Regions from separate parts of the Carnobacterium sp. GW821-FHT04C06 genome, predicted to be linked through region 1. Evidence: a T-box and tRNA genes for the amino acid it is inferred to sense, from the RefSeq annotation. Region 1 holds a T-box; the other regions hold tRNA genes.
The links. A T-box is a leader RNA that pairs with one kind of tRNA and senses whether it is charged. The one in region 1 lies ahead of argS (arginine--tRNA ligase), so its partner is inferred to be a tRNA-Arg.
Positions count from the first base shown of each region.

Region 1 (8,180 bases):
CCCATCATCTAAAAAATAATTCTCTTTTAGGGCAGCATGTCCACTTGTTTCAATCGCAAGACTTGTTGGAATGCCTTCTTTATTCAAGGCTATGCCTTTATTGATTACATTACGGTAACCTGTGATATAACGGTTTTGTCTACCACCTAATGCTTCAATAAACGTTTTTAAATGTTCTGAAGTTGCTGAATTTGTTACAATCGTCGTTCCCGGGTTTTCTTCAATTAAGATAGCTGAAATCAGTCCAATTAAGTTGTTTCGATTGATTGGTTCGCCATTACTGGAAACGATCGCTGAACGATCAACATCCGTATCAAAAATAATGCCTAAATCTGCACGATTCGTTAAAACAGCGGTTTGAATACTCTTCATCGCTTCTTTGTTATCTGGATTAGGCACATGATTAGGAAAATGACCATCTGGTTCTAAATATTGGCTGCCAGAAGTTGTGGCTCCTAACGGCTCTAAGACAGCGGTTGCAAAAAATCCACCTGCGCCATTTCCTGCATCTACAACAATATGTCGTCCTTTTAAAGGTTCGTTGTAATGCTCTGGATCGTTAATCCCTTGACGAATTTTATCAACTAAATCTGCTGCATAATCTTTTAACAAATAACGAGGTACTACTGAGCCTGACATATTTCCCCAATAGACATAGCTCCAATCCGCGTGTTCTAACATAAACTGAATATCTTCGTGCTCTGCTCCTCCATCTTTTGTAAAAAACTTCAATCCATTGTACTGAAAGGGCAAATGACTTGCGGTAATCATAATCGCTGCATCACAATCATATTCAATATATTGAGTTGCCATAAACATGGCTGGTGTCGTTGCCAATCCAACATCAATAACTTCAAAATTAGCATTAACTAGCCCTTCAATTAAAGCGCTTTTAATTCGTTCGCTAGACAAGCGACTGTCGTGTCCCACTGCAATTCGTAGCGGATAATGCGGGTCATCCACGGCTAATTTTTTAACTTCCTTTAGCCAAAAAGCAAACCCATAGGCTATTCGTTCAATTCGATCATTCGTTAATGTAACAACTTGGTTAGGGGTCTCCAAAGCGACCCCTCTTACATCAGAACCGTTTTGTAATTCGGTTAATACAGGAATGGTTGATTCATTCATAGATAGATGTCCTCCTTAGCAATTGAGCTTTTTTAACAACTTCTCTTAAAAAGAAGTCCATTTACTAAAATAATCGTATAACTTTTTAGCATCTTCTTGATCTTTTGAAATAATCAAAACGGTATCGTTCCCGCCAACGGTTCCTACCATTTCAGGAAAATCAATGGCATCTAATAATGCTGCAATCACATGGGCATTTCCAGGGATGGTCATAACGATTGTCATAAATTCAACTCTTGTTAATTTGATTACCACTTCTCCAATCGTTTGCTCCAATTTTTCTTCTTCTGACATTTTATTATGTTGGAAAATCGTGTATTTAACATTTCCATTTGCAGAGTTGGTTTTAACTAAATTCATCTCTTTGATGTCTCTTGAAATCGTCGCTTGAGTAGCTTCTACACCTTCTTCTTTTAAATAATGAAGCAATTCTTCTTGTGTTGAAATCGCATGGTTGTTAATAATTTGTTTAATAATCATTTGTCGGCTTGATTTTTTCATAATGATAAACGCCTCCTTTATTTTCTCTCCTTTTTTATTATACCAAAACAAAGCTCATTCTGCTTTTATTTCCCACTAACTTTTCATTAAATAGTCAAAAATAACATATTTTAGTAAGATAATGATAGAATTCCGACGGGTTATTTGTTATACTGATAGCAAGTTCATATCACTTTTGTTGAAGAAGAGAGTACTTTTTTAGGGAGTTTTTAGCGAGTTGGGACAGTGAAAGCCAATAACGAAGCAAAAAAGGAAGCGCACTTTGGAAAAAATAATTTGAAATTAAAGTAGAATTATTCGGATTTGTTATCCGTTATCAGTAAACAAGCGGTTTGTGCCTTTATGGTATAGACAATTAGAGTGGTACCGCGGGATAATACCTCGTCTCTTTTTTGACATAAGTCAAAATTGGGCGTTTTTTTTATGCTCTTTTTTCCAAAATTGATTGATAAATAGACACATTAGGAGGAATTTAACATGGATTACAAATTAATTATCGCTGAAACGTTACAAGATCAAATTGGCGACACTTTAACAACTGAAGAAATTTATACCTTGTTAGAAAAACCAAAATCAGTGGATCATGGTGACGTTGCGTTCCCAACTTTTTCATTGGCTAAAATTTTCCGTAAAGCACCACAGCAAATTGCAACAGATTTAGGTGAAAAAATCAGCAATCCAATTATTGCTAAAGTAGAGGTTGTTGGACCTTACTTAAATTTCTTTTTAAATAAAGAAATCATAAGTGACACTATTTTAAAAACAGTCCTTGAAGAAGGTGCTCACTACGGCGACCAACAAATTGGACATGGTGAAAGTATTCCAATCGATATGTCTTCTCCTAATATTGCAAAACCTATTTCAATGGGTCACTTACGTTCAACAGTAATTGGGAATTCCATCGCTGAAATTGTACGCAAAGTTGGATTTAAACCCATTAAAATTAATCACCTTGGTGACTGGGGGACTCAATTTGGGAAATTAATTGTTGCCTACAAACTTTGGGGTTCTGAGGAAAAAGTTAAAGCTGAACCAATCAATGAATTATTGCGTTTATATGTAAAATTCCACGAAGTTGCTGAAACTCAACCTGAATTAGATGACGAAGCTCGTGCTTGGTTTAAAAAACTAGAGGACAATGATGAAGAAGCGGTTGCATTGTGGACTTGGTTTAGAGAAGAATCCCTAACTGAATTCAATCATATCTATGATATGTTAGGTATTACATTTGATTCATTTAACGGAGAAGCCTTCTACAATGATAAAATGGAAGAAGTTGTCTCTATTTTAGAAGAAAAAAATATTTTAAGCATTGATCGTGGCGCAACGATTGTAGATTTAGAAAAATACAACTTAAATCCTGCCTTAATTCGCAAGTCTGATGGTGCAACTCTTTACATCACTCGTGACCTTGCTGCTGCCCTTTATCGTAAACGCAATTACAACTTTGCCAAATCATTGTATGTAGTAGGAAATGAACAAAGCAATCATTTCAAACAATTAAAAGCTGTTTTAAAAGAAGCTGGCTTTGATTGGGCAGAAGATATGCACCACATTCCGTTTGGTTTAATCACGCAAGGTGGTAAAAAATTATCTACTCGTAAAGGGAAAATTGTTCTATTAGAAGAAGTATTAAACGAAGCTGTTGCTTCTGCTAACGAACAAATTTCTGCTAAAAATCCATATTTAAAAGACAAAGAAAAAGTAGCTGATCAAGTTGGGATTGGCGCGGTTGTCTTCCACGATCTTAAAAATGATCGTTTAAACAACTTTGACTTTACTATTGAAGAAGTTGTACGTTTTGAGGGAGAAACAGGGCCTTACGTTCAATACACTAGAGCTCGTGCAATGAGTATTTTACGTAAAGCTAATGTTGAAATAGACTTAACTGCCCCACTTGCTTTATCAGATAGCTACAGCTGGGAAGTTGTAAAATTATTACAAGAATATCCAGACACCATTTCAAGAGCCTATGAAAAATTTGAACCATCTGTAATTGCTAAACACGCGATTCACTTGGCACAAGCCTTCAACAAATATTATGCAAATAGCAAAGTTCTTGCTGATGATGCTGAAAAACCAGCACGTTTAGCTTTAGTTCAAGCAGTTGCAACTATTTTAAAAGAAGATTTACGTTTGCTTGGCGTAGAAGCACCTGACGAAATGTAATAAAAAAACTGGCAGATTCGATAAATACGAATCTGCCAGTTTTTTCTTATTAATTCAATTGTTCGATTGTATAGCCGCTAAATGATGACGTTCCGTATGAGCCAAAGCTAATTTTAGCTGTTTTTGGTCCTTCAATTGATCCTTTTTGTAAGACGAAACTATAGTCAACCGTTTCTTGGTTTGCTAAATCAAAACTTTTCACATCCAAGAGTCCTCCAAAAATAGTTAACTTTCCTTGTGCTTTTTTCAAAGTAACTTTGTACTTATGATTGACGGGTAATTCAACTGTATTGCCAACTCTTCCATCTGTAACCGTTAAGCGATTGCCTTTAAATTCGACTTTACTTGACCACATATCAACTAAATGATACTTCGCTAAATTTGGAGCAGATGTCTCAAAGTTGAAGTCCTCCACAATTGCCGCTGCTTTTGTTGCTTGATTGTTAACTAATAACCCTCCAACGCTTAAAATAGCCATAAAAAGTACACTTAGTAATAGATTTTTTTTCACTTATATCATCCTCTCTTCTTTTGATAATATAACTATATATTATATTTTAAAAAAATAAAAAGATTTATTTACAACTTGCAACGCAATCATTTTTTTTTAGAACTAATCTGACTTTTTTTACTACAAATTGGAATTTAAACCAAAAAAATAAGAAAAAATCAATTCATTGATTTTTTCTTATAAATGATCTTTAAAGTAATCGCTGTCTAGAAAAACAAAAATTTTATGATGATACTCGATTTTTTTTTCTTCTTTCAGCTTCTTCATAGTATGACCCACAGTCTCTCTCGTCGTACCGCTTAAACTGGCCAATTCTTTTAACGTAATCGGATAGGGAATCTCAATCAATTCTGGTGTAATTGGCTCTCCAAGTTTATCCATTAAAATCCCGATTGTTTGAATCACACGGTCCGTCGCACTAGATGTCACACAGTTTTGCAGGCGAACTTCGTGATTTAATAATAATTTAGACAATCTTGTACAAATATAAATCATTTGCTCTTTGTTTTGTAAAACAACTTTCTCAAATACTTGCATCGGAATGTAATACAAGTCGATATCGGTAACAGCATATGCAGAATAATGATACTCCTTATCGGTAAACATGCCACCATAGGGAAATAGCCGTTCTGTTTTAACATAGTCAAAATAGCTGAATGTAGCACTAGCGTCATATCTTTCTAAGCGAACCAATCCTTTTTTCAAAAAATAGATCCGCTCTCTTTGGTCGCCCTCATCAAACAAAATTTGTCCTTTTTTATAATGTCGCATATAGAGATTGCTTTGTAATTCTTCAAATTCTAAATCAGAAAAACCAGCAAATACTTCCGTGTTACGAAGTTCATGAACTTGATTGATATAATTCTCGATTTTCTCCACGATTCTCAACTCCCAAAGGTAAAAAATTTTTTGAACTTTTCACTGACTCTTAAGAAGGTATTTAAGAAAAATGGGAGAAACCAAACCGGTTCACGCATCTTCCCTAAAAATGTATAAACACATTAATCTGTCGAATCCTCCTCTGTAGCAATAAAGGAAAATCCGACAGAAATTCTTTGATTTAATAAGATTTAAAGAAGTGAACCAACCTTACAAACACATTATACATAATGAATGTATAAAAGAGAAATGATACCCTTTTTCTCTCATTTAACTTTCACTATTTTGCAACAACTATCGTTCCCGCGTCTCCTTCTAAAACAGCCCCAATATTTTCTAAAGAAGTAATAATAGCCTTCCCTTGAGGATAATTTTCAACAAAGCTGATGGCTGCTTCTACTTTTGGCAACATGCTACCTGGTGCAAATTGATTGTCCGCAATGTACTCTTTTAATTCTGTCACCGTTACTTCTTCTAATTTCTTTTGATCCGGTTGATTGTAGTTCACATAAACATTGTCAACACCTGTTAATATAATTAACAAATCAGCTTTAACCAGTTCAGCTAGTTTTTGAGAAGCAAAATCTTTATCAATAACCGCTTCAACTCCAACAAGTTCAGCATCTTTTTCAATAACTGGAATACCTCCTCCACCTACTGAAATCGTTAAAACTCCACTTTCGACAAGATGATTGACAACACGATATTCTTTAATGCTGATTGGTTTTGGTGAAGCGACAACTTTACGCCAGCCTCGTCCTGCATCTTCTTTAAAAGTTGCACCGCTTGCTTGCATTTCAATTTTTGCTTCTTCTTCTGTTAAAAATGGACCAATCGGTTTTGTTGGGTTTGCAAAGGCAGGATCTTTTTCATCAACAATGACTTGAGTTACTAAGGCCACGACATCTTTATCAATATGTCGTTTTAGTAATGCACTATTTAACGCGTTTTGCATCCAATAACCAATACTTCCTTCTGTCATAGCTACACATGTATCTAGAGGCATTGCTGGATTTTTTTCACTATTCGCAGCAGCTTGTTGCAATAAGAGATTCCCAACTTGAGGACCATTTCCATGAGAGACAATTAAATCGTCTCCTTTTTCAATAAACTGCACTAAATATTCTGCTGTTTGGTGTAAGGCTTCTTGTTGCGCTTTAGCACTAGCATCTGTAGAAAGAATCGCATTTCCTCCAAGAGCTACTACAACTTTACGTTTTGTCATTCTAATTCATCCTCTCAGTATAAATTTTATAAGTTCGTTACATCGATGGCACCTGTTGCAATTTGGTAAATACAGAATAGGAAAAGGAGGACAATCACGCCTGCACAAATCCATTCTCCTTTTGTAAATATTTTTTCTTTGTTTTCTTTTTGGACCCATGCGTAGATAAAGATACCAGGAGCAAATAAAAGCATGGTAAGCAAGAAGAAGTCAATTCCACCCGCATATACTAACCAGACGCCATAAATACTTGCTAAAATCCCTATGGTAATATTTTGTGTTCTTCTTGGTGTCCCTATTTTTTCTTGAAGAGAATATTTCAATTGATAAAATCCAGTAAATACATAAGGAATCAAGATCGCAGAGGATGCTAATGAAAAAGCAAATTTATACGCTGCCGAGCTGATTAAAAATGTAAATAAGAAAATTTGGATGAGTACATTTGTGAAAATTAATGAATTGATCGGTGCGCCATTTTTATTTTCTTTTGCAAATAATTTAGGGAAGCTGCCTTGTTTTGCTGCTTGGAATGGCAACTCTGCTGCAAACATGGTCCATGCAAGCCATGCTCCTAGAACAGATACAATAACCCCTACATTAATTAACACAGCACCCCATTTACCTACCACACTTTCTAATAGATAAGCCATTGCTGGTTGTTTTAATTCTGCTAATTCTGGACGTGTCATAACGGCTAAAGATAAAACGGTTGTTAATAGATAGATTGCAATAACTGTGATTAAGCCTAGAATCGTTGCTTTCCCAATATCAGATTTCTTTTTCGCACGCCCAGAGAAAACCACTGCACCTTCGATTCCTGTAAATACCCAAACCGTCACAAGCATCGTTCCTCGAACTTGTCCCATCACACTGCCTAATTCAAAATGACCTGAGACTGTTCCCCAGAAATCTGTTGTGAAAACGTCTAATTTAAACGCAATAATCATTGTAACAAAGAAGATTGCAAGTGGAATCATTTTAGCAATTGTTACAACGGTATTAATAATTGAAGCTGTTTCGACACCTTTTAAAATCAAAGCATGAACCAACCACAACATAACGGATGCACCGATTACAGATGCTAAATTTTGACCATCGCCAAAAATAGAGAAAAAATACCCTACTGCACTAAATAAAAGTGTTCCATACGCTACGTTTCCAAGCCAAGCTGCTAGCCAATAGCCCCATGCAGCATTAAAGCCCATGTATTTACCAAAACCTTCACGAGCGTAACTATAAATCCCTGCATCTAAATCAGGACGTTTAGCAGTTAAGTTTTGGAAAGAAAAAGCTAACATTGCCATTCCAAATCCAGCAACTAACCACCCAATAATAATGCCGCCTAACGATGCTTCTTTTGCCATGTCCGTCATTAAATTAAAGACGCCACCGCCAACGATTGAGCCGACAACGAGAGCGACTAAGGGAATAAGACCTAATTTTTTTTCTTGTGTTTGTTGCTCTTCCATCATATTTTCCTCCTTAAATAAATCCACTACACTACTTTTTTATACTTGAAAAAAGAAAAGCACGAGGACTGCAAAACATCCTCATGCTTTTTTCTTCAGTAGTTTAAAACACTGATGATTAAACTCGAGGGATAAATAAATTTCCAAGAGTTGCTGCCATTATTGCTTTGATTGAATGCATACGGTTTTCAGCTTGTTCAAATTGACGACCATATTTGCTACGGAATACTTCATCTGTTATTTCCATTGCTGTAATGCCAAATTTTTCTTTAACATCTTGACCGTATTCTGTTTCTGC
Region 1 covers NZ_JBWKTN010000005.1:315,192-323,371, forward strand. The annotation lists gene AC07SW_RS10930 (phosphohexomutase domain-containing protein) at 1-1,128, opposite strand, end outside; gene argR (arginine repressor) at 1,174-1,629, opposite strand; T-box leader at 1,799-2,021, shown strand; gene argS (arginine--tRNA ligase) at 2,107-3,798, shown strand; gene AC07SW_RS10945 (hypothetical protein) at 3,848-4,309, opposite strand; gene AC07SW_RS10950 (Crp/Fnr family transcriptional regulator) at 4,487-5,188, opposite strand; gene arcC (carbamate kinase) at 5,469-6,413, opposite strand; gene arcD (arginine-ornithine antiporter) at 6,440-7,882, opposite strand; gene argF (ornithine carbamoyltransferase) at 8,001-8,180, opposite strand, start outside.

Region 2 (8,180 bases), on a different contig from region 1:
AATAACAATGGCAGATAAAACAATCATGTTAGTATGTTCAGCAGGAATGAGTACAAGTTTATTAGTAACAAAGATGGAAAAAGCAGCAGAAGCAAGAGGACTAGACGCAGAAATTTTTGCAGTATCCGCTTCAGAAGCTGATACAAATTTAGAATCAAAAAATATTGACGTGATGCTATTAGGCCCACAAGTACGCTTTATGAAAGCCCAATTTGAACCTAAATTAGCAGAAAAAGGAATTCCATTAGAAGTAATTAATATGCAAGATTACGGTATGATGAATGGCGAAAAAGTATTAGATCAAGCGTTAAGCTTAATGAAATAAAAATACACAATTAGTAGATAGAGGAGCGTTTAATTATGGCAAATCAAGAAAATTTAGAAACAATCATGGGATTAATTATTAACGGAGGAAATGCTAAGAGTGATGCAATGGAAGCCATTCATGCAGCAAAAAAAGGTGATTTTGAGTTGGCAGATCAAAAATTAATTGATTCAGACAAAGCATTGGTAGAAGCTCATCATTCACAAACTAGTATGCTTACACAAGAAGCAAAAGGCGATCATGTAGCAGTAACATTGTTAACCGTACACAGTCAAGATCATTTAATGAATGCAATCACATTCCGTGACTTAGCAGCTGAGATGGTTGATTTATATAAAAAAATGGCTGGCGTTCCAATCGCTTAAGCACAAGCCACTAAAGTAAAGATAGGAGATATTCTCCTATCTTTTTTTAAGAAAGTAAATAGGAGGTACAACCAATTGGAAAAGAAAAAGATTATGGTAGTATGTTCAGCAGGAATGAGTACCAGTCTCTTAGTTTCAAATATGGAAAAAGCAGCAAAAAGTAAGCAGTTGCCTTTTGAAATATTTGCTCTTTCAGGTTCAGATGTGAATACCTATTTAGAAGAAAAAGAAATTGATGTCATGTTACTAGGTCCACAAGTACGTTTTATGAAAAAACAGTTTGCGCCTTTGCTAGAACCAAAAGGAATTCCTGTTGAAGTAATTTCAATGAAGGATTATGGCTTGATGGACGGAGAAAGTGTGTTGGATTGGGCAGATAAATTAATGAAGAATCAATGAAATAACTTATCTGTGTAAACAGTCCTCAAAGTGTGTAGAATAAAAAAGATATTGGAAACGTTATAATGATAGCGTTTCCGATATCTTTTTTATTGGCACGAAACTTGCATTATAATAAAGTGTAAACAATAAAAAGAAACGGAGTGAATGACAATGGCAGATAAAACAATCATGTTAGTATGTTCAGCAGGAATGAGTACAAGTTTATTAGTAACAAAGATGGAAAAAGCAGCAGAAGCAAGAGGACTAGACGCAGAAATTTTTGCAGTATCCGCTTCAGAAGCTGATACAAATTTAGAATCAAAAAATATTGATGTGATGCTATTAGGCCCACAAGTACGCTTTATGAAAGCCCAATTTGAACCTAAATTAGCAGAAAAAGGAATTCCATTAGAAGTAATTAATATGCAAGATTACGGTATGATGAATGGCGAAAAAGTATTAAATCAAGCATTAAATTTAATGAAATAATCGCAAAATCCTTATAAAAAAGAGTAGAATGCGGATGTTTGCTGAACAAAATTTAGAAATTATTATGGGATTGATTATCAATGGGGGAAATGCTAAAAGTGATGAGATGGAAGCCATTCATGCGGCTAGAAAAGGTGATTTTAAATTAGCCAATCAGAAATTACAAGTGGCTGATGAGTTTTTAATAAATGACCATTACTTTACAAACAAAGATGCGCACGAAAAAGCGAATGAGAACGATGTAGGCATAACTTTATTAACCGTACACAGTCAAGATTATTTAATGAATGCAATCTTATTTCGTGATTTAGCTGGAGAGATGGTAACTGTCTACAAAAAAATGCTTCAAGCATCTATTGATTAGCAAAAATGAATTAAAATTGGATATTATCAAAATAAATGAAAACGCTTTTATTTATTTTATAACTATTAATTAAATTTTGGGAGGAATAAAAATGAATGGTTTGATGAATTGGCTCGAAAAATATGTGGTTCCAGTTGCAACAAAAGTAGGATCACAGAAGCACTTGGTTGCTCTACGTGATGCTTTTATTGGTACAATGCCAGCAACTATGGCAGGATCGATTGCAGTACTGTTAAATGCCTTCTTACGTGATTTTCCTACTGAATGGGGATGGACAGGTTTTGTTAAAGCAATGGATCCAATCATTGGAGTTAATGGATTTGTTTGGACAGGAACTTTAGCAGTTGTAGCAGTTATTTTCTCAATGACATTAGGTTATAATTTAGCTAAAGCTTATAAAGTAGATGCTTTATCAGGTGCAGTGGTTTCACTAGCAGCATTTGTAATGGGATTAGCACAAGCAGCAACCGTTGATTTCCCACTAAAAGCTGTTTTATCTAAAAGCGCTGTAACAATGATTACAGATGCAGGTGGACAAGTAGCAACAGCAGATGGCGTTTCAGTTATTTCATCAACAGGTGGTAGTTATTTTAATATTGGCGCACACTTAGGTGGCACTGGACTATTTACAGCAATGTTATTCGGATTTATTTCAGTTATTATTTTCTCTAAATTAATGTTAGCAAATATTACAATCAAAATGCCAGAACAAGTTCCACCAGCAGTATCAAAAGCTTTTGCTGCAATTATTCCAGCAACAGTTGCGTTATATGTTTCAGGTATTATCAATTTCGTATTTACAAAAGTAACAGGAATGGCTATTATTGATTGGATTTCTGCAGAAATCCAAGCGCCGCTATTAGCGCTATCACAAGGCTTTAGCGTTGTACTACTAATTACTTTCTTAGTTCAATTGTTATGGTTCTTTGGAATTCATGGACCTAACGTATTAGCACCAGTTCTAGAATCTATTTGGGGAACTGCAGGGCTTGAAAATGTAAACGCTGCACAAAAAGGTTTGCCACTTCCTTATGAGTGGGTACGCGGATCATTTGATGCTTATGTTTGGATGGGTGGTTCAGGTGGTACGATTGTCTTGATTATTGCCATCTTACTATTCTCAAAACGCGCAGATCAATTAACTGTTGCTAAGTTATCATTAGCGCCAGGAATTTTCAACATCAATGAACCAGCAATGTTTGGTTTGCCAATTGTATTGAACGCTATTTACTTTATTCCATTCTTATTAGCACCATGTGTGATGGTAACAATTGCTTACTTTGCAACAACACTTGGTTTAGTAAGTCCAATCAAAGTTCAAGTGCTATGGGTTATGCCTCCGTTCTTAAATTCATTCCTTGCAACTGGCGGGGACTGGCGTGCACCAATTTTAACCTTAATTAATTCAGTTGTTGCTTTTGCAATCTGGACACCATTTGTATTAGCAGCAAATAAAATTGATCCAAATGCAGGTGAAGTAGACGCATAAAAATAACGGTTTGCTTCGATGGATCAGTCATCAAAGCAAACCGTTTTATTATTAGTGTGTAAATTTAAAAGGTATGTGTAATTGTTTAGACTAATTAAATCGTTTTAAAATAAGGTTTTCAGAGCTAACTACTTGGCATGAAACTTGCATTATAGTAGAGTAAGGAACCTAATCAAGAGAAAAGAGGGAACCCGATGATCGTATTAAATGCACCAGTTCAACAAGATAAAATAATTGAAACGTTAACAACGTATAATGAAGAAGGATTAACTTTTGAGTTTATTGAAAAAAAAGGAATGAAATTGTATTTCAACACAAATGCAACTGATCTTGAAGCCACTGCAAAAAAAGTAAAAGAAATTATTAAGGAGACTCCTTATGGTGCAGTGTTATATTTTCAAGTAACCGCAGAATGAAAGGATGAGTCATATGCTTAAGAATGGATTGTTTGTAATGAGTATCGGCTTGCTGATTATTATGATGAGTGCTGTTGGAAATGGAATGATTATCAATTATTCTGTGTTAATCACAGGAGGATTCATTTTAGCAGTGGGCTATCTTATTTATCGAAAAGGCAAAGCTCAAGGGATTAAAAAAAGTGGAGGGGAAAATGAATGAAAATTACAAAAGAATTAAATGTATCCGCTCAATATTTTTACGACCGAGTGATGGAATCTGTGTTGTACGATATTCGTGTACACACAAAGAAAGCCTTAAGAAGAAATCAATTAGCAGGTTTTACTTATAAAAAACAATTCAATAAAACATCTACTGGTAAAATTGTGATTACTGAAATGGTAGATAACAAAGCGTATGCATTCACAACGGAAACAGTGAAAAATAAATTTGAAGTAGCCTACAAAATTGAAGCGTTGGATGCTAATCGTTGCCGTATTCATTATGAAGAAAAAATGGAGTCTTTTGGAACGATTCAAAATTTAAATGACCAACTACTAGGTATTATTTTAGGTTACTTTAGAAAACGAAATATGAAAAAGATGCTAACTTCGATTGAAGTTACAAATTAAAAACAGCTGTTCACAATTTGTGGACAGCTGTTTTATTTTACTGATTTAACCTTTCCTTTAGTTTTTATTAACAGAATGTTCATAGCTCTTCGGTAAGATAGATATATATATATAGGTAAGAATGTTCTTAAAGATGAGAGGAATGATTGGATGATTCATTTATTATTTTTTCTTATTTATTATCAAAAGCAACCCATTATTGAAATTAATGAGTATAACGAAATGACAGTCGTATGGGAAACAATAAAACCCCAGACGTCGTCTAACTAGATTAAAAGCAACCATTCTTTGTAATAAAGAATGGTTGCTTTTTAGTTTGAGTTCTTTAATTGTTTTTTTTAACTCACAAATTTAAAAAAATACATAAAAATAAGCTGATATAAAAACCAAGAAGGCTAATATACCAGCATTAATCAAACGTTCCTAACAGGATTTGAACCTGCGACACATCGTTTAGGAAACGAATGCTCTATCCCCTGAGCTATAGGAACAAAAGAAATCTCTTACACAGTTTCTCATGGTTTAAAAAAAATGTCTAGCCCTTAAAAAGAAAAAGAACCCGTAATATAAAATTACGAGTTCTTTTCTATTATGCCCAGTTTCCGTTTCTAAAGATTGGAACAATTGAGCCATCTTTACGGATTCCGTCAACATTCATTTCATTTGAACCAATCATAAAGTCAACATGGACATTGCTACGGTTTAAACCAGCAGCAATCAATTCTGCTTCTGTCATTTCTGTACCACCTTCTAAACTAAACGCATAGGCTGATCCTAAAGCTAAATGATTAGAAGCATTTTCGTCAAACAAGGTATTATAGAAAACAATTCCTGATTGAGAAATAGGAGAGGGGTCTGGAACCAAGGCAACTTCACCTAAACGAGCAGAGCCATTATCTGTAGCAATTAATTTTTTTAAAACGTCTTCACCTTGTTTAGCGGTAACATCCACTACTTTGCCATCTTTAAAAGTAAAGGTCATATCTAAAATAGTCGTGCCGGCATAGCTAAGTGGTTTAGTACTTCTTACTAAACCATCTGCGCGATTTGCGTCAGGGGCTGTGAAAACTTCTTCCGTAGGCATATTCGCCATGAATTTCTCACCACGGACATTAAAACTACCAGCGCCTTCCCAACGATGATTTGTTGGCAAACCAATGGTCAAATCAGTTCCAGGAGCAGTGTAATGAAGAGCATCAAATTGTTCTTTATTTAATTCATTTGCTTTTGCTTCTAACAGCTGATCGTGATTGACCCAAGCTTCAACAGGATTGCTTTCATAAATACGTGTTGTTTTGAAAATTTGATCCCATAAAGCGTCTACTTGTTCCTCGGAGGTTGCTAAGTCAGGGAAGACCTTAGCTGCCCATTTAGCACCAGCTGCAGCAACGACTGACCAACTAACTTTATTTGATTGAGTAGCTGTGCGTTGCTCTGAGAGAGCTTTTCCAACAGCACTTTGGTAAGCTGCAACTTTATCTGTATCTACGCCAGCAAGAGCATCAGGGTCAGCAGAACGAACACTAATACGACTTGCGCCTTTTTCAATTTGGTCAATAGATTCATCAATTTTATATTGAGGAATGTCTACTAAACGTTCTTCAGGAGTACCTAAAAAAACTTCACGACTAATTTCATCATCTAACCATTTTACAATGACTTCTGTTGCACCTAATTTGTAAGCTTCTTTAGTAATCAAACGAGCAAGTGGTGCTTGTTCAACATCTATTTGTAACACAACGGTGTGGCCTTTCGATACATTTACGCCTGTACTGACAATTAATTCAGCATATTTTTGTAGATTTTCTTTAAAATTTGGTAATACCATTTTGAATTCCCCCTGAATTAAGATTGTAAAAATTGAAAAACTATATGTTTATAATAGCATAAGGAGAGGTGGGAAACAATTTGTCAAATTAAAAAAAAAGACTAAAATCATTACAAATGTTGTTCATTTTTTAAGGTTTCATAAAATAACTTTAAGAAAAACGTCACATTTTTTAGAATAATGACTATATACGTTAAAAAGTTCTTTTTTTTCTGTTGTAAAGGTGTTAAAATAACAATAACATTTATTGTTAATAGTTAAGGAGGGTAAAAATTAACATCGAAGATTTATAAAAGAAATCAATAGTTAAAAAAAAGAGACTAGTTATTATTTTGGAATCTTTTTAAAGATAGGTAATGTAAGTGTTTAATGCGATTATTTTATTCATTGATGAACATAAAAAAACAGACAGCCATAATGGTCGAACCAGATAGTTAAAATAGCATTTTGTCAAATAACAAATAACTATTTTTTATTATACAAATACAGTAAAGTAACTAACCCAACTAAATGAAATGAGGTGCAGCCGGATGGCTAGAAAAAAAACAATTACCAAACTACAAATATTAAACGCAGCATATGAAGTTGTTAGAACTGAAGGTTTCGGAGGTTTTACAGCACGTAATATTGCCAAAAAAATGAAATGCTCTACTCAACCTATTTATTTAGAATTTAAAAATATGGATGACTTGAAAAATGAATTATTTGAAAAAATTAAAAATTATTTAAAACAAGAAGTTTACTCAAATGAACATACAGGAGATGCATTGCTTGATGCATGTATCAACTACATTCAATTTGCAGATAAAGAAAAAGTTTTATTCCGTGCGTTGTATATTGAAAATCACTTAGGCATTGAAAAAATGCATAAAATTTCATTGGATTTTGCCATGCGATTAATGGAAGAAAATGAAGATACGAAAAATTTATCAAAAGAAGATAAATTTGAACTATTCACTAAGATTTGGATTGTAGCGCAAGGAATTGCGTCATTAATTTCCTCTGGTTTATTGCCAATGAATGAAGAAGATATTGAATCGAATTTACGTGATGCGTTATCTGATATGATTCTTGGTGCAAGATACAGTAAATAAAAAGAACGGACTTAGAATTTTCTAAGTCCGTTCTTTTTTTAGATATAAATATAAGTACAAGATTATAGCTTTGACGCTAATTCTTTTGCGAAGGTTTCTAATTTTTGAATATCTTCTTCTTCTACAGCTAAATCAACTTTAACGCTGTCAGCACCTTGTGTTGCGCCAGTTTCAATAAAACGAGCGGTGAAATCATCAACAGATTTGCAAAACTCATCATAAAATGTATCGCCAGAACCACAAGTTCCAAAAATTTTACCAGATAAATTAATTTCAGCTAATTCTTCATAAAAATCAACAATTTCATCAGGAAGATCTCCATCGCCATAAGTATATGTAGCGACGATACACAAATCCACATCCTCAAAATCTTCAGGATCAGCTTGAGTACATTCTACAGTTTCAACATCAATATCTAAGTTTTCTAATGCTTCAGCAACAACATCGGCAATTTCTTCCGTGTTTCCAGTCATACTCGCATAAACAATTTTAGCAGTTGCCATTTTTTAGTCCATCCTTTCTCTATCTAAATAGTGAACAAGTCTTATCGATTATAACAAAAACCGTCTTGTAAATGCAATTAGAAAACGATAAAATAAATAGGATTTCATAAGAAATCAACCACAATAGTACACAAATCAAAAAAATACGCTATAATATAGAAGATGATTATAAAAAAACTACCATACTAATCTAGTATCAAGAAAATAAAGAAATGAGGAATAGATAGAATGATTACACTAAAATCAACACGTGAAATTGATGCAATGGCGGAATCAGGTGCATTATTAGCCGATGTGCATATTGCTTTGCGAGA
Region 2 covers NZ_JBWKTN010000002.1:391,302-399,481, forward strand. The annotation lists gene AC07SW_RS05180 (PTS sugar transporter subunit IIB) at 8-325, shown strand; gene AC07SW_RS05185 (PTS lactose/cellobiose transporter subunit IIA) at 361-690, shown strand; gene AC07SW_RS05190 (PTS sugar transporter subunit IIB) at 766-1,089, shown strand; gene AC07SW_RS05195 (PTS sugar transporter subunit IIB) at 1,243-1,560, shown strand; gene AC07SW_RS05200 (PTS lactose/cellobiose transporter subunit IIA) at 1,595-1,924, shown strand; gene AC07SW_RS05205 (PTS sugar transporter subunit IIC) at 2,016-3,413, shown strand; gene AC07SW_RS05210 (hypothetical protein) at 3,608-3,829, shown strand; gene AC07SW_RS05215 (DUF3188 domain-containing protein) at 3,843-4,031, shown strand; gene AC07SW_RS05220 (DUF3284 domain-containing protein) at 4,028-4,441, shown strand; tRNA gene AC07SW_RS05225 (tRNA-Arg) at 4,860-4,932, opposite strand; gene AC07SW_RS05230 (aminopeptidase) at 5,031-6,269, opposite strand; gene AC07SW_RS05235 (TetR/AcrR family transcriptional regulator) at 6,800-7,363, shown strand; gene AC07SW_RS05240 (flavodoxin) at 7,426-7,866, opposite strand; gene map (type I methionyl aminopeptidase) at 8,095-8,180, shown strand, end outside.
Region 2: it encodes a tRNA-Arg, which carries the amino acid that the T-box ahead of argS (arginine--tRNA ligase) is inferred to sense. The anticodon was not compared.

Region 3 (8,180 bases), 140 kb from region 1:
ACCTCATTAGGTGAAATGGCCACTTTCTTACCCGTTTCTGGTTCGTTCAGTACGTATGCAACTCGTTTTGTTGATCCTGCGATGGGATTTGCGATGGGATGGAATTATTGGTTCAATTGGGCAATTACGCTAGCCGTTGATATCAGTACCTCTGCCTTAATTATGAACTTTTGGTTTCCTGATGTACCAGGTTGGATTTTTAGTTCGGTTTTTATGGTTATTTTATTTTTACTAAACGCTTTATCTGTCAAATCTTTTGGCGAAGCAGAATATTGGTTTTCAATTATTAAAGTCATCACTGTTTTGGTATTTCTAGTGGTTGGTATTTTAACCATTGTTGGCATTATCGGTGGGCATCATGACGGATTAACAAACTTTACAATTGGGGACGCACCTTTTGTTGGCGGGATTCCTTCAATTTTAGCTGTCTTCGTAGTGGCTGGTTTTTCTTTTCAAGGAACGGAATTGATTGGAATTACTGCTGGGGAATCTGAAACTCCGGAAGAAAGTATTCCAAAAGCTATTAAACAAGTCTTCTGGCGTATATTATTATTCTACATTTTAGCCATTTTTGTTATCTCTGCTATTATTCCTTATACAAGTCCTAATTTGTTAGGTAGTGGAGCTGGAGATGTCGCCATTAGTCCTTTCACACTTGTCTTTAAACGTGCTGGCTTAGCTGCTGCTGCTGGTGTGATGAACGCAGTTATTTTAACATCTGTGTTATCAGCTGGAAATTCTGGGATGTATGCTGGAACAAGAATGCTTTGGGCAATGGCTAAAAATGGTCAAGCACCTAAGATTTTTGGATTGATTAATGATCGCGGAATTCCTATTTTCGCTTTGATGTTAACTACTTTTGTTGGTACACTTGCTTTTGCTTCAAGTATTTTTGGAACGCATATTTATCTATTTCTTGTTGCTGCTAGTGGTTTAACTGGGTTTATCGCTTGGATTGGAATTGCTTTAACTCATTATCGCTTCCGTCGTGCCTTCATTAAACAAGGTCATGATTTAAGCGAACTTAAATACAAAGCAAAATGGTTCCCATTTGGTCCCCTACTCGCTTTATTCTTATGTATTTTAGTTATTGTTGGACAAGATATTCAAGCCTTTAAAGATTTTAATTGGCAAGCAATCGGAATTACCTATATGAGTGTTCCACTGTTTATTATTTTGTTTAGTTACTACAAAATTAAATTTAAAACGAAGCTTATCCCCCTTGAAGAAGTTGATTTATCTCGACATAAAGAATAACCAAAAGCCATTAGACTATTCTAATGGCTTTTTCATTACTAAAAACTATTATTTTCCCAAGAAAAGTGTACACTATAAATGAGAAAATAAATAGTAACACGCTTTTTAGGAGGAATTTTTTTGGAAGAACGCAAAGTTAGTTGGTTAGAATTATTTTATGATTTGGTTTTTGTTGTAGCCATTTCTTCAACCAACCATTTATTAACAACTGTTAATAACCAGCCACAAGATTTTTTTACGATTATTGGTGAATACCTATTAATGATTATCCCCATGTGGTGGGCTTGGGCAGGTCAAACAATGTTTTTCAATCGTTACGGTCTTAGATTGAAAAAGCCTCACTATTACATGTTTATGCAAATGTTTTTTGTGATGCTAATGACTGCAAGCTTTAATTTAAACTTTAATGAAACCTATCTCACCTTTTTAATTGGATTTATCGGCATTCGTTTTATGACGATTTTACAGTATCATTCGGTGAAGCGTTGCATTGATAGTAAAGCCGATCAAAAAGTCATTTTATTATTAACGAATTTCTTTACACTTTCACTTATTTTATCCAGTACTTCTTTATTTTTCAATGGATTTACTCGTTATTTCGTCTTGTTCCTAGGAATCTTTTTAGACATCGCTATCCCATTGATAAATCACAAAAAATTAATAGCTGCTCCTGTTGATGTCGGTCATTTAGCTGAACGGTTAGGCTTATTTACATTAATTTGCTTTGGAGAAACGGTGGTTGCTTTGATTGCTATTTTAAATGGACAAACAATGATTGTCTCCACACTATTTTATGTAGGCATTGCTTTTATCGTCATTATCTTGCTTTGGAAATCTTATTATGATCGGTTAGACTTGGTGATTGATAAAGAGCAGACGACGAATGGACAATTATTACTCTATAGCAATTTGTTTATGCTAATTGCCATCACTCTTTTTGCAGGAGCACTCCACTTAGGTGCTCATCAGGTATTGCCTTTGCAATTAATCGATCTTTTACTCGCATTTTCTTTTTTCTTATTCTATAGCGCGAAACATTTTATTTTTATTTATCATCCTAAAAAGAAATTTTCAAGAGCAACTTTCAGAAAAATTATTGGATTAGGTCTTTCAATCTTTCTATTAACTGGATTCCTTTTGTATTTAGTCGTGCCTCCTATTTGGATGCTTATCTTAATTGGGATTTCTTCTTTGATAGACAATTTAATCCAATATGAAGAAGAAACTTCCGTTTAGTTTTTTCTTCATCAAAAAAACCACAGGATTCTCATCATGTGGTTTTTTTAATATTTATGCAGTTTTTTCATTTACGTCTCAAGAGAGATTCGAACTCCCGACCGTCCGCTTAGAAGGCGGATGCTCTATCCAGCTGAGCTATTGAGACAAGTCAATATTCTTTCAACGACAAGATTTATTATATGCAATATTGTATAAAAAGTCAATAGAAAATCCATTAAAAGTTAATTTTTATTTAAAAAAAAGAAATCCTACTCAAAGGATTCCTTTTTTATGCATTTATTTCAGTATAACTCTAAATATTGTTCTCTTTCCCATTCTGAAACTTGTTGACGGAACGCCGCCCACTCTAAACGTTTGGCTTCAACAAAATTATTGTAGATATGAGAACCTAAACCAGCTTTCACAACTTCATCTTGTCGCAAGTATTTAATCGCATTATGGAGCGTTGATGGAAGATCATTAATGCCACGTTCGTGACGTTCTTCTTCGGTCATCACATAAATATTCCGATCAACGGGAGCTGGTGCTACCATTTCATTTCTAATTCCATCTAATCCAGATTTTAATAAAACAGCCATAGCTAAATATGGATTTGCTGTTGGGTCAACACTGCGTAGCTCGATTCTTGTTGATAAGCCACGAGATTCTGGAACACGAATTAACGGTGAACGATTACGTCCACTCCATGCCACATAAACTGGCGCTTCATAGCCAGGTACTAAACGTTTGTATGAATTCACTGTCGGGTTACAAATAGCAGTGTAGGCTCTTGCATGACTTAAAACACCTGCTAAGAACTGACGAGCTGTTTCACTTAATTGCATATCGCCTTCTTCATCATAAAAGGCATTGCCGTCTTCTGTAAATAAAGACATATTGAAATGCATCCCTGATCCATTTACACCAAATAACGGTTTTGGCATAAAGGTTGCGTGAAGTCCATGTTGACGAGCTACTGTTTTGACAACAAGTTTAAAGGTTTGGATATAATCACATGCTTCAATTGCATTTGCATATTTCCAATCGATTTCATGTTGACCTGGCGCTACTTCATGGTGGCTAGCTTCAATTTCAAAGCCCATTTCTTCTAATTGTAAGACAATTTCACGACGACAATTTTCACCTAAGTCTGTTGGTGCAAAGTCGAAATAGCCTCCTTTATCATTTAACTCAAGAGTTGGTTCACCTTTTTCATCTAGTTTGAATAAGAAAAATTCAGGCTCTGGTCCTAAGTTGAAAGAGGTAAAGCCAAATTCTTCCATTTCTTTTAATACTCGTTTTAAATTGCTACGAGGATCGCCAGCAAATGGAGTCCCATCAGGATTGTAGATATCACAGATTAAACGCGCAATTTTGCCTTTTCCAGTTCCCCAAGGAAAAATCAACCAAGAAGTTAAATCTGGGCGTAAATACATATCACTTTCTTCAATTCGTACAAAACCTTCAATTGAAGATCCGTCAAACATCATTTTGTTGTCTAATACTTTTTCCAGCTGACTGATTGGAACTTCAACATTTTTAATAATTCCCATAATATCTGTAAACATTAAACGTAAAAAACGTACATCTTCCTCTTTCGCAATCTTGGTGATTTGTTCTCTTGTAAATTCTGGCATTCTATCTATTCCCCCCGTTATTAGGTTATTTATAGGTGGTCTCTTTTTTTATCATCCTAAAAAAAGCAAACATGGTTAACAAACATTTTTAAATCATACGACTAGGATTCATAGATTGATCTGGACCATTGCCACTAAAACCACTTACTGATAAAAATTCTGCATGTAAAATTCGTCGCACATCATCATCCGTCATTACTTTAGTATGCTCCATCATTTTTTTCTCTTTTTCTACTTCTTTTAATTCATAAATCCGCTTGATACCTGCCATATTGATTCCATCAGATAAATAATCTTTAATTTCTAAGAGAACATCAATGTCATTAAGAGAATACATTCTTCTGTTCCCATCATTTCGTTCAGGGTGAATCAAATCTTGTTCTTCATAGTAACGAATTTGTCTAGCTGTTAAATCCGTCAGTTTCATAACTGTACCAATCGGAAAAACAGACATTGACCTGCGAAGCTCTTTCTCTTTCATTTTAGTCCTCCTTTCAATTACTTTATTAGAATATCAAGGTTTAAATCATTTGTCAACAAAAAACTAATTAAGATGTTAGGTTTCCTTACATTGGATATCGAACATTTCCAATTAATTCTTATAGTACGTTTGTTTAATATTAAATAATAGTAGGTATACCAATAAAAAAAGAGACATACATAAATGTACGTTCTCTCTAAGTTCCTTAATAAAATAATTCTAATACAGCTGAACTCACTGCAAGTTTTACATGTTCATAAGTTAATCCACCTTGCACATAAAGCGTGTATGGCGCTCTGATTGGGCCATCTGCTGTCAATTCAAGGCTAGCTCCTTGGATAAAGGTACCCGCTGCCATAATCACATCATCTTCATATCCAGGCATATAGGCGCCAATTGGCAACACATGAGCATTTACAGGTGAGAATTTTTGAATGGTTTGAGCAAATTTAACCATCTTATCTTGATCGTTTAAAGAAATCATTTGAATCAAATCGGTCCGTTCTGCATCCCACTTTGGAGTGCTTTCAACCCCACATGTGTCCAGTAACGCTGCTGTGTAGATAGCACCTTTAACCGCTTCTCCTACAACATGAGGTGCAAGGAAGAACCCTTGATACATTTCTTGCAAACTATACAATGATGCTCCTGCTTCTCGACCAATCCCAGGACTCGTTAAACGATAGCCACAAGCTTCAATTAAGTGTTGTTTCCCAACAATGTATCCGCCAGTTTTAGCAATTCCACCGCCAGGATTTTTGATGAGTGAACCTGCAATCAAATCTGCCCCAACTTCAAGTGGTTCTTGTTCTTCAACAAATTCTCCATAGCAATTATCGACAAAAACAATGGCATTAGGCGCAATTTTCCTAACAGCTTCAATCATTTCCTTGATTTGAGCAATGGTAAAGGAGGAACGCATGGCATATCCTCGTGAGCGTTGAATTGCAATCATTTTCGTTTTTGGCGTGATTTTTTTTGCAACGGTTTCTAAATCAACTGCTCCACTTTCCAACAAATCCACATGGTCGTAACCAATTTGATATTCTTTTAATGAACCGATTCCGTTACCTGTTGCTCCAACGATTTCAAGCAAAGTGTCGTAAGGAGCGCCGGTAATATAAAGCAACTCATCTCCTGGTCGTAAAACACCAAACAACGCTGTTGAAATCGCATGTGTTCCAGAAATAATCTGCGGACGAACTAAGCCCGCTTCTCCCTTAAAAACGTCTGCGTATACTTGTTCAAGAGTGTCTCGTCCAAAATCATCATACCCGTAACCAGTAGAGGGCGTAAAATGTTGGTCGCTTACTTGATTGTTTCGAAAACTTTGTAATACTTTATTTTGGTTAAAAAGTGCAATTTCATGAACTCGCTGATGATAAGGTTGAATTTTTAATTCAACTTCTTTGATGGTTTCTATTAATTTAGTTGGATAATTTTGGTGCCACATCATTGGATTTCATTTCCTCCAGTCCATTTTGACGCTTTTTTTGCGTATCCTTTTACAAGGTATACATTTAATTCTTCTTGAAATTCTGCAGATTCTAATAATGTTTCTTTTTTTAGTTGAACTAATTTATTGCCTTCATCAGCTGCTACTTCAAATTCATAAGGAAGCATAACTTCTTTCATTTGCTTCATGATTTGATTGCGTAATTTAAGCAAATCTTCTGGATCTTTAGCCGATATCAAGCTATTTGGAAATAAATTAGGTGAAAAATTTCCGTTGAGTAAATCTTTTTTATTGTATACTGTAAAAATTGGAATTTGATCCATGTTTAATTCTTTTAACAGATTGATTACAGTGACTTCATGCCCTGCTACATTTTCAGCCGCTGCATCGACAACGTGTAGCAGCAAATCTACGCCTCTCGTCTCTTCTAACGTCGAATGAAAAGCATCAATTAACTGCGTTGGCAAATCTTGAATAAAACCAACGGTATCCGTTAAGGTCACATTCATGCCACTTGGCAATACCATCTTGCGAGTCAATGGATCTAACGTGGCGAATAATTGATTTTCTTCATAGGTTTTCGCATCTGTCAATCGATTTAACAATGTAGATTTCCCAGCATTTGTATAACCAATCAAGCCAATTTGGAACGTGGTTCCATCATTTCTTTTTTCACGGCTTCTTTGACGATGTGCTTCGGTTTCTTTTAGCGTTTTTTTAATATCATTGATTTGGCTTCGAATATGACGTCGGTCTGTTTCAAGTTTCGTTTCACCTGGTCCTCTGGTTCCAATTCCGCCACCTAGTTTAGATAAGTTTTTTCCTTGTCCAGCTAGACGTGGCAATAGGTATTGTAATTGTGCTAAGGCTACTTGTAATTTCCCTTCTTTACTTTGTGCACGCATCGCAAAAATGTCTAGAATCAATTGAATTCGATCGATTACTTTTACATCTATTTCAACTTGAATATTTCTTGTTTGACTTGGTGTTAAAGCATGATTAAAAATAACAACGTCTACTTCAGTCTCTTCTACTAAATGAACCAATTCTTGAATCTTTCCTTTACCTAGATAGGTTTTACTGTCCATACGGTCTCTTTTTTGAGTTAACTCAGCCACTACCTGACCGTGAGCAGTTTCTGTTAATTGACCTAATTCTTCTAGTGAATAACGGAAATTTGTATCTAATTCATTTGTTTGAACACCTACAATAACCACGCGCTCATAATCTAATTTTTCTTCCATTGTGCCACCTACATTTCTTTTAAACACTTATTTTTGTAAAAATGTTGTTACTTCTTCAAACAATTGCTCTTCCGTTTCGGGATGTTGGACTAAATCATACCAGCGAATAAATTCCATTCGATTACGGAACCATGTCAACTGCCTTTTTGCATATCTTCTGGAATTTTGTTTGATTTGATTCGTGGCAGCCTCTAAAGAAAGTTCCCCGTCCAAATAGGGAAATAATTCTTTATAGCCAATCCCTAAAGTAGCTTGTCCGTTACTTGCTACTTGTTCCTTTAGCCATTGCGCCTCTTCTAACAAACCTGCTCTTATCATTAAATCAACGCGTTGATTGATTCTTTGGTAAAGGATGTCACGATCTGTCGTCAAGCCAATAACCAATGCGTCATAGTAAGCTTCTCTTTTAGGTTGTTCTTGTTGCTTTGAAAAAGGGATTCCGGTTAGATGAAAAACTTCCAACGCTCGAATTACACGTTTTAAATTATTTTCATGAATCGCTTTTGCAGCAGTCGGATCAATTTCATTTAATTGGCTCCATACAGCGTGATTGCCGAGTTTTGACGCTTGCTCTTCCATCTCTTGACGAAATAATGGATCAGCTTCTTTTTCCTGATTTCCTCCGAGATGCAAATCGTAAAGTAACGCCTCGATGTAAAGCCCCGTTCCACCTACAACTAGTGGAATTTTTCCTTTTTCTGTAATCCCAGCGATTGTTTCCCGCGCCATTTTTTGAAAATCTGACACAGAGTAGCTTTCATCTATGGTTACAATATCAATCAAATGATGAGGAACACCTGCTGCTTCTGTTTCTGATACTTTAGCTGTTCCAATGTCTAAACCTCGGTAAATTTGCATAGAGTCACCACTAATAATTTCACCATTGA
Region 3 covers NZ_JBWKTN010000005.1:175,168-183,347, forward strand. The annotation lists gene AC07SW_RS10305 (amino acid permease) at 1-1,257, shown strand, start outside; gene AC07SW_RS10310 (low temperature requirement protein A) at 1,378-2,493, shown strand; tRNA gene AC07SW_RS10315 (tRNA-Arg) at 2,568-2,641, opposite strand; gene glnA (type I glutamate--ammonia ligase) at 2,778-4,112, opposite strand; gene AC07SW_RS10325 (MerR family transcriptional regulator) at 4,201-4,593, opposite strand; gene AC07SW_RS10330 (methionine gamma-lyase family protein) at 4,799-6,049, opposite strand; gene hflX (GTPase HflX) at 6,046-7,293, opposite strand; gene miaA (tRNA (adenosine(37)-N6)-dimethylallyltransferase MiaA) at 7,321-8,180, opposite strand, start outside.
Region 3: it encodes a tRNA-Arg, which carries the amino acid that the T-box ahead of argS (arginine--tRNA ligase) is inferred to sense. The anticodon was not compared.

Region 4 (8,180 bases), on a different contig from region 1:
GTTGCTCATTTCAAATACGCCCATTGGTCCGTTCCATACAACTGTTTTAGCGCCTTGTAATTCTTTTGTAAATAATTCAACTGTTTTTGGTCCTACGTCAAGTCCCATCATGTTAGCAGGAATTGCTTCGTGGATTTCAGTTGGAACATCATTACTGAATTCTGTCGCACATACAGAGTCAACTGGTAAAATCAATTTGCCGTTAGCAGATTCTAATAATGATTTTGCTAAGTCGATTTTATCTGTTTCTACTAATGATTTACCAATTTCTTTTCCTTGAGCAGCGTAGAATGTATAAGTCATTCCTCCACCAACAAGAACTTTGTCAGCAACCTTTAATAGATTTTCGATAACGCCAATTTTATCAGAAACTTTTGCGCCACCAAGAATTGCCACTAAAGGACGATCTGGGTTTTCAACAACGCCACCGATAAATTTGATTTCTTTTTCCATTAGGAAACCAGCTGCTGATTCTAAGTTAGAAGCAATTCCAACGTTAGAAGCATGAGCGCGGTGAGCTGTACCAAATGCGTCATTTACAAAAACGTCGCCTAGTGAAGCCCAATATTTACCTAATTCTGAATCATTTTTACTTTCTTTCTTGCCATCAATGTCTTCAAAGCGAGTGTTTTCAAACATAACCACTTCGCCATCTTTCATATCAGCAATAGCTTTTTCTAATTCAGCTCCACGAGTTTCAGGAACGAATGTTACAGGTTTTCCTAATAATTCGCTTAGACGTTCTGCAACTGGACGCAATGTTTTGTCTGCTTTGTCTTCTTCTGTTTTAACTTTACCTAAATGAGAGAAAACAATGACTTTACCATTTTGTTCAAGAATGTATTCAAGTGTTGGAAGTGCAGCAACGATACGGTTGTCGTTAGTAATAACGCCATCTTTCATTGGTACGTTAAAATCAGCACGAACTAGTACTTTTTTATCTTTTAAATCTAAATCAGTAACAACTTTTTTAGCCATGAGAGAAGCCTCCTATTGTTTATTAAAGACATAAAGAAAAGCGGGAAGCGCGAAGCTCCCCGCTTTTCAAAAATGTCAGAATATGCACATTTTAAAATTAAGAAATAATTAACCTAATTTTGCAAAGTATTCTAAAGTACGGATAAGTTGTGCAGTGTATGACATTTCGTTGTCATACCAAGCAACAGTTTTAACTAATTGGTGATCTCCAACAGTCATAACTTTAGTTTGAGTTTCGTCAAATAATGAACCGAAAGTCATACCAACGATATCAGAAGAAACGATTGCATCAGTATTGTAACCGAATGATTCGTTTGCAGCAGCTTTCATTGCAGCATTTACTTCTTCAACTGTAACTTTTTTGTCTAATACAGTTACTAATTCAGTTAATGAACCAGTAGCAACAGGAACACGTTGAGCAGCTCCGTCTAATTTACCTTGTAATGAAGGTAATACTAAACCGATTGCTTTAGCAGCACCAGTTGTATTAGGAACGATGTTTTCTGCAGCAGCACGTGCACGACGGAAATCTCCACCTGGGTGAGGACCATCAAGAGTCATTTGGTCACCTGTGTAAGCGTGAATTGTAGTCATAAGACCTTCAACAACACCAAATTTTTCTTCTAATACTTGTGCCATTGGAGCTAAACAGTTAGTAGTACATGAAGCACCTGAGATAACTGTTTCAGAACCATCTAAGATTTCATGGTTTACGTTGTAAACGATTGTTTTCATGTCGCCTGATGCAGGAGCAGAAATAACAACACGTTTAGCGCCAGCTTTTAAGTGTAATTCAGCTTTTTCTTGAGTTGTAAAGAAACCAGTACATTCAAGAACGATTTCAACACCAAGTTCGCCCCATGGAAGTTCTTCAGGGTTACGGTTAGCAAGAACTTTTACTTCTTTACCGTTAACATTGAAATAACCATCATGAACTTCAACGTCACCGTCGAAACGTCCTTGAGTTGTATCATATTTTAATAAATGAGCCAACATTTTTGCGTCTGTTAAGTCATTGATTGCAACAACTTCAATACCTTCTACTGCTTGGATGCGACGGAAAGCTAAACGTCCAATACGTCCAAAACCATTAATACCTACTTTTACTGTCATAACTAGATTTCCTCCTTTAGGAATTCTTGATTTATTATTTATTTTAAAGGGTTACCCCTTTTAAAATCTGGTTAGCTGCACCTTCGTCTGTAATCAACCATGTTTGACTTGGTGCGTTTTTCATATAAGCTTCTATTGCTGTTGCTTTTGACCTTCCACCAGCGATTGCCAGTACACAAGGAATCTTGGCTAAATCTTTCAATTGTAACCCGATGCGTGGAATTTTATAGACCACTTCACCAGCCTTGTTAAAGAAATATCCAAAAGCTTCACCAACTGCAGCTTGTTCTTTAATCAGAGCTAGAGCTTCTTCACTCATTCCTCTGCGTTCTGCCATTAGTTTGGCATCTCCAATACTGTGTAACACACATTTAGCCTTTGTGACCATTTTTAAAGTGTTGAAAACAGCTGGTTCTTGGAGTAATGGTTTATACGTTTCTTCACTGACTTGTTCTGGCACGTATAAAACTCGATTTTCGCCACCTGTATTTTCAGCCATTTGAGAACTTATCGTATTCGCTTGAATATTCACAGCTTCTCCAATGCCTCCTCTTGCAGGGACAAAGATCAGATGACGATCGTTGGACAAAGCTTTTGTCATTTGGTCTGCAACCTTTGCCATTGTCGTTCCACCCATAACGGCAATAATATTGTCGCCACTTGGAAGTAGAAAATCCAATGATTCTGATGTTGCATGCCCTAATTCTTCCATGACTTTCCTTTGTTCTTCACTATCGCCTGAGACAATTATGCAATGTTCTATTTGGAAATAAGTAGCCAATTCCTTTTCTTTTTCCCGCATTCCTAAAAGTTGTCCCATCATTTGATCTAACTCATGATAGACGTCTTCCCCAGTAACGGTTAACTCCATTCCTACCTTTGAAGTTTTAATAATGTTTTGCTTTTTTAAAAAATCTGTTTCAGTACGTAAAACACGTTCTGTTACATTCATTTTCCCAGCTAAAACACGTCTACCGACTGGCCCCAACAAATAGATATTGCGCAAAATCTGATACCGTTCTCTAAGAGTCTCCATAATATCAGGTGCTACTTTTTCAATAATAGATAATACATCTTGCTGCATAAGAGTGCCTCTTTCTTCCTTGGTCGTTTAATGACCATGTAAGTCGTTTCGCGACCCTGAGTGCTTAAAAAAATGAAGAGATCCTTAATGAAACAAAAACATTCATTTGACTGTCTGTAGGTTTGTTGTCATTTGTCGCAGTATTTCGCCTACCGCTTCCATCTCTTACACTAATCATTTTAACAGCTTACAAGCTATCTTTCAACTATAAAGTGCTTATTTTTCTATTCCTAAAAAAAATATTAATTTTTGTGTCTATCTTGTGACTAAATTATTTTGTTTCTTTATAACTTAATTCTTGTTTTGTAATTAAGTCTAAAATAAAAACCTGTTTCTTCTTATAACATAGAATAAAAAATCCACAGGTTTTTTATTAATCAAATCGTTTTCTTTTAGATGAAGAAGGAATGCCTAGAATATCCCGATATTTCGCAATCGTTCTTCTAGAAACATCAATTCCTTCTTCTTTTAATTGTTCCACTATTTTTTGATCTGACAGAGGTTTATGTTTATCTTCATTTTCTACACAAAATGCGACTCTTTTCCGAACAGAATCTCCTGAAATTTCCAATTCGTCTTCAGAATTTTGTATTTTTGATTGTTGCGTTTTTAATGAATTTGTGAAGAAACTTTTTAATTCGAAAATACCAAAACTAGTCTCTAAATATTTGCCATTAATGGAGCGACTTACTGTCGATTCATGAATATCAAGTTTTTCGGATATCTCTTTTAAAGTTAATGATTTGATTGGATGTGCTGGGTTTAAGAAAAATTCCTTTTGGCGCTCAACAATCGCAGTCCCAACTCGAACAATGGTGTCTCCTCTTTGTTGCAAGCTTTTTTGAATCCACTCGTACTCATTAAATTTATCCTTCATAAATCGTCGTACATCTTTGTCTTCAAATTGGGACATTTCTTGATAATAATCCTTTTGAAAATGAACGACTGGCAAGCCTGTTTTAGCTGATAATACTTTGATTTCATTCTCTTTTGTGACACGTATAATTAAGTCAGGACGGATGTATTGTTCTTTTGTACCGTCATATAAAGCGCCTGGGCGTGGATTCAAGGTCTGAATATAATCTGAAATTTCTTGAATCTCAGCCAAACTAATATCGAATTTTTTCGTAATTTCTTTCCATTTACGATTTGCAAAATTTTCAAATTCTTCCTCTACTATCACATACGCCATATTAGGAGCAAAATCATCTCGCTCTATTTGCAACATTAGGCATTCTTGTAAATTTCTAGCGCCTACTCCTGCAGGATCTAATTGTTGTAATAACGTTAAGGCATCTAGCATTTGGATATCTTGTGCCCCCGTTGTTTTTGCAGCTTCCGATAATTCTATTTTTAAATAGCCATTATCATCAATATTTTCAGTTAAAAAGAAAACCAATTCTCTTAAATAAGCATCTCTCATTGTCAGATGAATTTGCTCCAACAAAAATTCAAATAAGGAAATGCTAGTATCTGGTACTTGATTCAAATAATTAAACTCTTCGTTATGTTGATAGTTCATTGTACTTTTTACGGGTTGAATAGCTGCCTCAGCCTCATAATCCCGTTCAACGGTTACTTCGATTAAAGGATTTTCTAGCGCCTTTTGCTCTAAAAAGCTGGCCAGTTCTTCTGTATTATATTGTAGCATTTGAATGGATTGCTGTAATTGTTGTGTCATCGCCATTTTTTGGACTTGTCTTTGTTGTTGGCTAAACTTTTGTTCAAAATTCACAATCATTCCTCCTTCATATCCTTTCAAAATCTTCACTGCTATCATACCATATTTTGAAATTGAAAAGGAATTCATCTTTTTATAGCGTGCTTATAATTAAATCTTGTCTTTTCAACTAAATTCAGCTAAACTATAGTAGTTGATTTAGTCTCCTTAGTGTAATGGATATCACGTAAGATTCCGGTTCTTGAGATGAGGGTTCGATTCCCCCAGGAGACATAAAAACAGTTACGAACAGTTAAGAACAGATGAATAAACAGCTATATATAAACATTTCAAACTATTCATAAATAACAGATAAGAAAAAAATTGGCACAAAATTGGCACTTTAACTTAAAAATAATATAGATACCACCTATTTGATAAGTAGGTGTTATCTTTCTCTTTACAAAACGAACATTCGTTCGTATAATGGTCATATTCGTAAAAAAGAAGGTGATTATATGCTAAATAGATTTAATGAACGGTATAAAGACCGTGGTGTCATCAAATGGCAAGGAATGTTTTTATCTGAACACAATTCATCTATGGATCAAATACAAAAAGAGCTAAAACATACAGTGCCAAAAAAAGAGCAAATGTCTTTTGAGGAAATATCAGAAGTTTTAAATGCTGCAGTAGTTAACAATAAATCAATCGCTATACAACTAGAATCAGTAGACGCAGATAACAACTACTCGGATGATATAGTCGGAAAACTACAAGGACATGACGAATTAGGCCTTTGGGTCTCAGGTACAAAGGTTAATTATGACGAAATCAGAAACGTTGAGTTTTACGATGAGATCAAATGGAGCTCTTTGGATGAGTGACATTGAAGCGTTTAAAAATGGAACTATCACATTAGAAGAACTCAAAGAACGACTATGGGGATTGTCAGAGGCTTCTGTTGATTTGTTGGGCGAAGAAACTTTTTTAGAATATATTAATATGTAATCTCATCTTCTGCGTATATTATCCGTAGGAGGTGTTTTTATGTATACAAATGGGGAAATTATTATCACGTTAGAAAAATGTACTATTATAGTAGAAAGTTGTAAATCTGATATCGTCTATCGCTTTAATAGTAAAAAAGAATCTTTTGAAAACTTTATTAAATTAATTGAGTTAAACACTTGACTACTACTCTGTAGAGTAGTATAATTATAAGAGTAAGGGGGAGGTGAAAAAGTGTTAGACGATATAATAAAAGGACTAACAGCAATAGTACTGTTAGTCACAGCGATTCTCAACTTCTTGACAGCGTCGAAACAGTCCAAGAAAAAGAAACGCAAAAATAAAAAATGATAGATGGGGCGAAAGCCCCTCTATCCTTATTATAACATGATAAGGGAGGAATTTAAAATGAGTACATTCGTTTACATCGCAATCTTAATACTAGCCGTAGCGGGCTTAATAATCGCTATTAACAACTACAGAAAGAAGTGATCTAATTGCATCCTATCGATTCAATTGCTAAAAAATATAATGTCACAAAATACTCAATATCAAAAATTGGGAATATTTCTCAAACTGGAATTTCAAGCGCTATTGAACGTAATCAACCGATTGACAACTTTAAAGTTAAAACGATTATCGCTATATCTAAAGCAATCAACAAAACGCCCGGGGAAACATTGGATGAACTTTTAAATTTTGAAGAACATATAAAAAATGAAAAATAATTTAACAAGGAGACTTACATGACCAATCTATTTAAATTATACAAATCAAACAAGGATATGATAGATTTTATACTTTTGTTCTTTAAAATTTTTATAGCTATCACAATTTTATGTCTTGGATTTTTATTAAATAAAACTTACTATGAAAATATTTCATTAGAATTTTATAGTAAAGCTGAAGAAGATACTACTTACAAAAATACTCTTGCTGAAGAACTTGTTGCTGATGAACAATCAAATAAAATTGTGTTTGTTACTGCTAGTGACGTACCTTTAGAAATAGAAGTAATGGAATTTGAATCTATAAGTAGCGATGGTGATCTTTCATTTAAAGGTACTGGAAAAATAAAAAGTGTAGAACCTGGAGATACGTTAAAAATTTCGTATTTAGAAGGTGAAGGTATTCCTAAATACCAACTAAAAGCATCTACTCCATATGGTTCAGCTGATATACCTTTAAATTATAACGGACGCTTTGGAGATGTTAATAAAACGAAAATTAAATCAACTAGAAAAGTTATACCCTACTTCTTGCATAAAATACTTGATTAACCTGTATGTATGCCACCTGTTTTTATAGGTGGTCTTTTTTTAATAATTTAAGACTTGATTAGGAAATATGAGATTAACGTTTGTAATGCTATTTTTAGAAGCTAACTCATTAATTGATACACCAATAGTTTGAGCAATGCTGCTTAATGAGTCACCAGCTTTTACCGTATACGAACGATTAGATGAACTATTAGGGACTTTTAAGTTCTCTCCTGGATAAATTACATATGGACTAACTTTTCCATTTGTTTGAGCAATAGCTTGCCATGATACCCCTAACTTATTACCAATTGCACTTAACGAGTCACCAGAAACTACTTTATAGTAAGATTGATTTGTTCCTCCACCATTTGAGTTTGTTCCTGCTAACTTCAAAACTTGACCAGGGAAAATCGTATAAGGTGGTAAGATATCATTTGTACGTGCAATATCTTGCCAATTTTTATTTAATTTAGAACCAATTCCTCCTAAAGTATCTCCACTTACAACTACATATTCATTTGTAGGTACAGGTGCTACTGGATCAGTCGGTACTGGTTTATTTTGGTCTTTTACCCCACGAGTAAAGTTACCTTTATAATCTACACTAACATCAAAGTTTTTCGTTCCAGTATTATTGATTCCAATAAATTGATAATCAGAAGCAAATTGCCAAGCTGACCGATTGGAATACAAGTTCATTGTTGATGTTGGATAACCAGGATAGTTAGCAATCCAGCCCTCCCCATCATTAATGTTAAAGCGAGTATTTACCCATGACCCCATCGTATAAATTTCAGTATTTTTAAATCCATATGACCGCATTTGATCGTCAAAGGCTTTGTTAAATACATTGTTAGTCAATTTATCACGCATAAATTCAGAAGCTTCTGCATCATTAACCATAAGTGTATCTGTTGATAGACCAAATCGTTTGGCCGTATTCACAAAGAAATTAGCTTCATTTTTTGCATCTTGTACGCTTATATAACGTGAGAAGTGATAGGCTGAAACTTGTAATCCGACTGCTTTAGCATTGTTGATCTGTGTTTGAGCATACGGATTTACATAGCTA
Region 4 covers NZ_JBWKTN010000002.1:150,237-158,416, reverse strand. The annotation lists gene AC07SW_RS04110 (phosphoglycerate kinase) at 1-978, opposite strand, end outside; gene gap (type I glyceraldehyde-3-phosphate dehydrogenase) at 1,087-2,091, opposite strand; gene AC07SW_RS04100 (sugar-binding transcriptional regulator) at 2,135-3,175, opposite strand; gene rpoN (RNA polymerase factor sigma-54) at 3,549-4,910, opposite strand; tRNA gene AC07SW_RS04090 (tRNA-Arg) at 5,058-5,129, shown strand; gene AC07SW_RS04085 (hypothetical protein) at 5,354-5,722, shown strand; gene AC07SW_RS04080 (hypothetical protein) at 5,715-5,846, shown strand; gene AC07SW_RS04075 (hypothetical protein) at 5,886-6,029, shown strand; gene AC07SW_RS04070 (hypothetical protein) at 6,344-6,574, shown strand; gene AC07SW_RS04065 (hypothetical protein) at 6,593-7,126, shown strand; gene AC07SW_RS04060 (GH25 family lysozyme) at 7,166-8,180, opposite strand, start outside.
Region 4: it encodes a tRNA-Arg, which carries the amino acid that the T-box ahead of argS (arginine--tRNA ligase) is inferred to sense. The anticodon was not compared.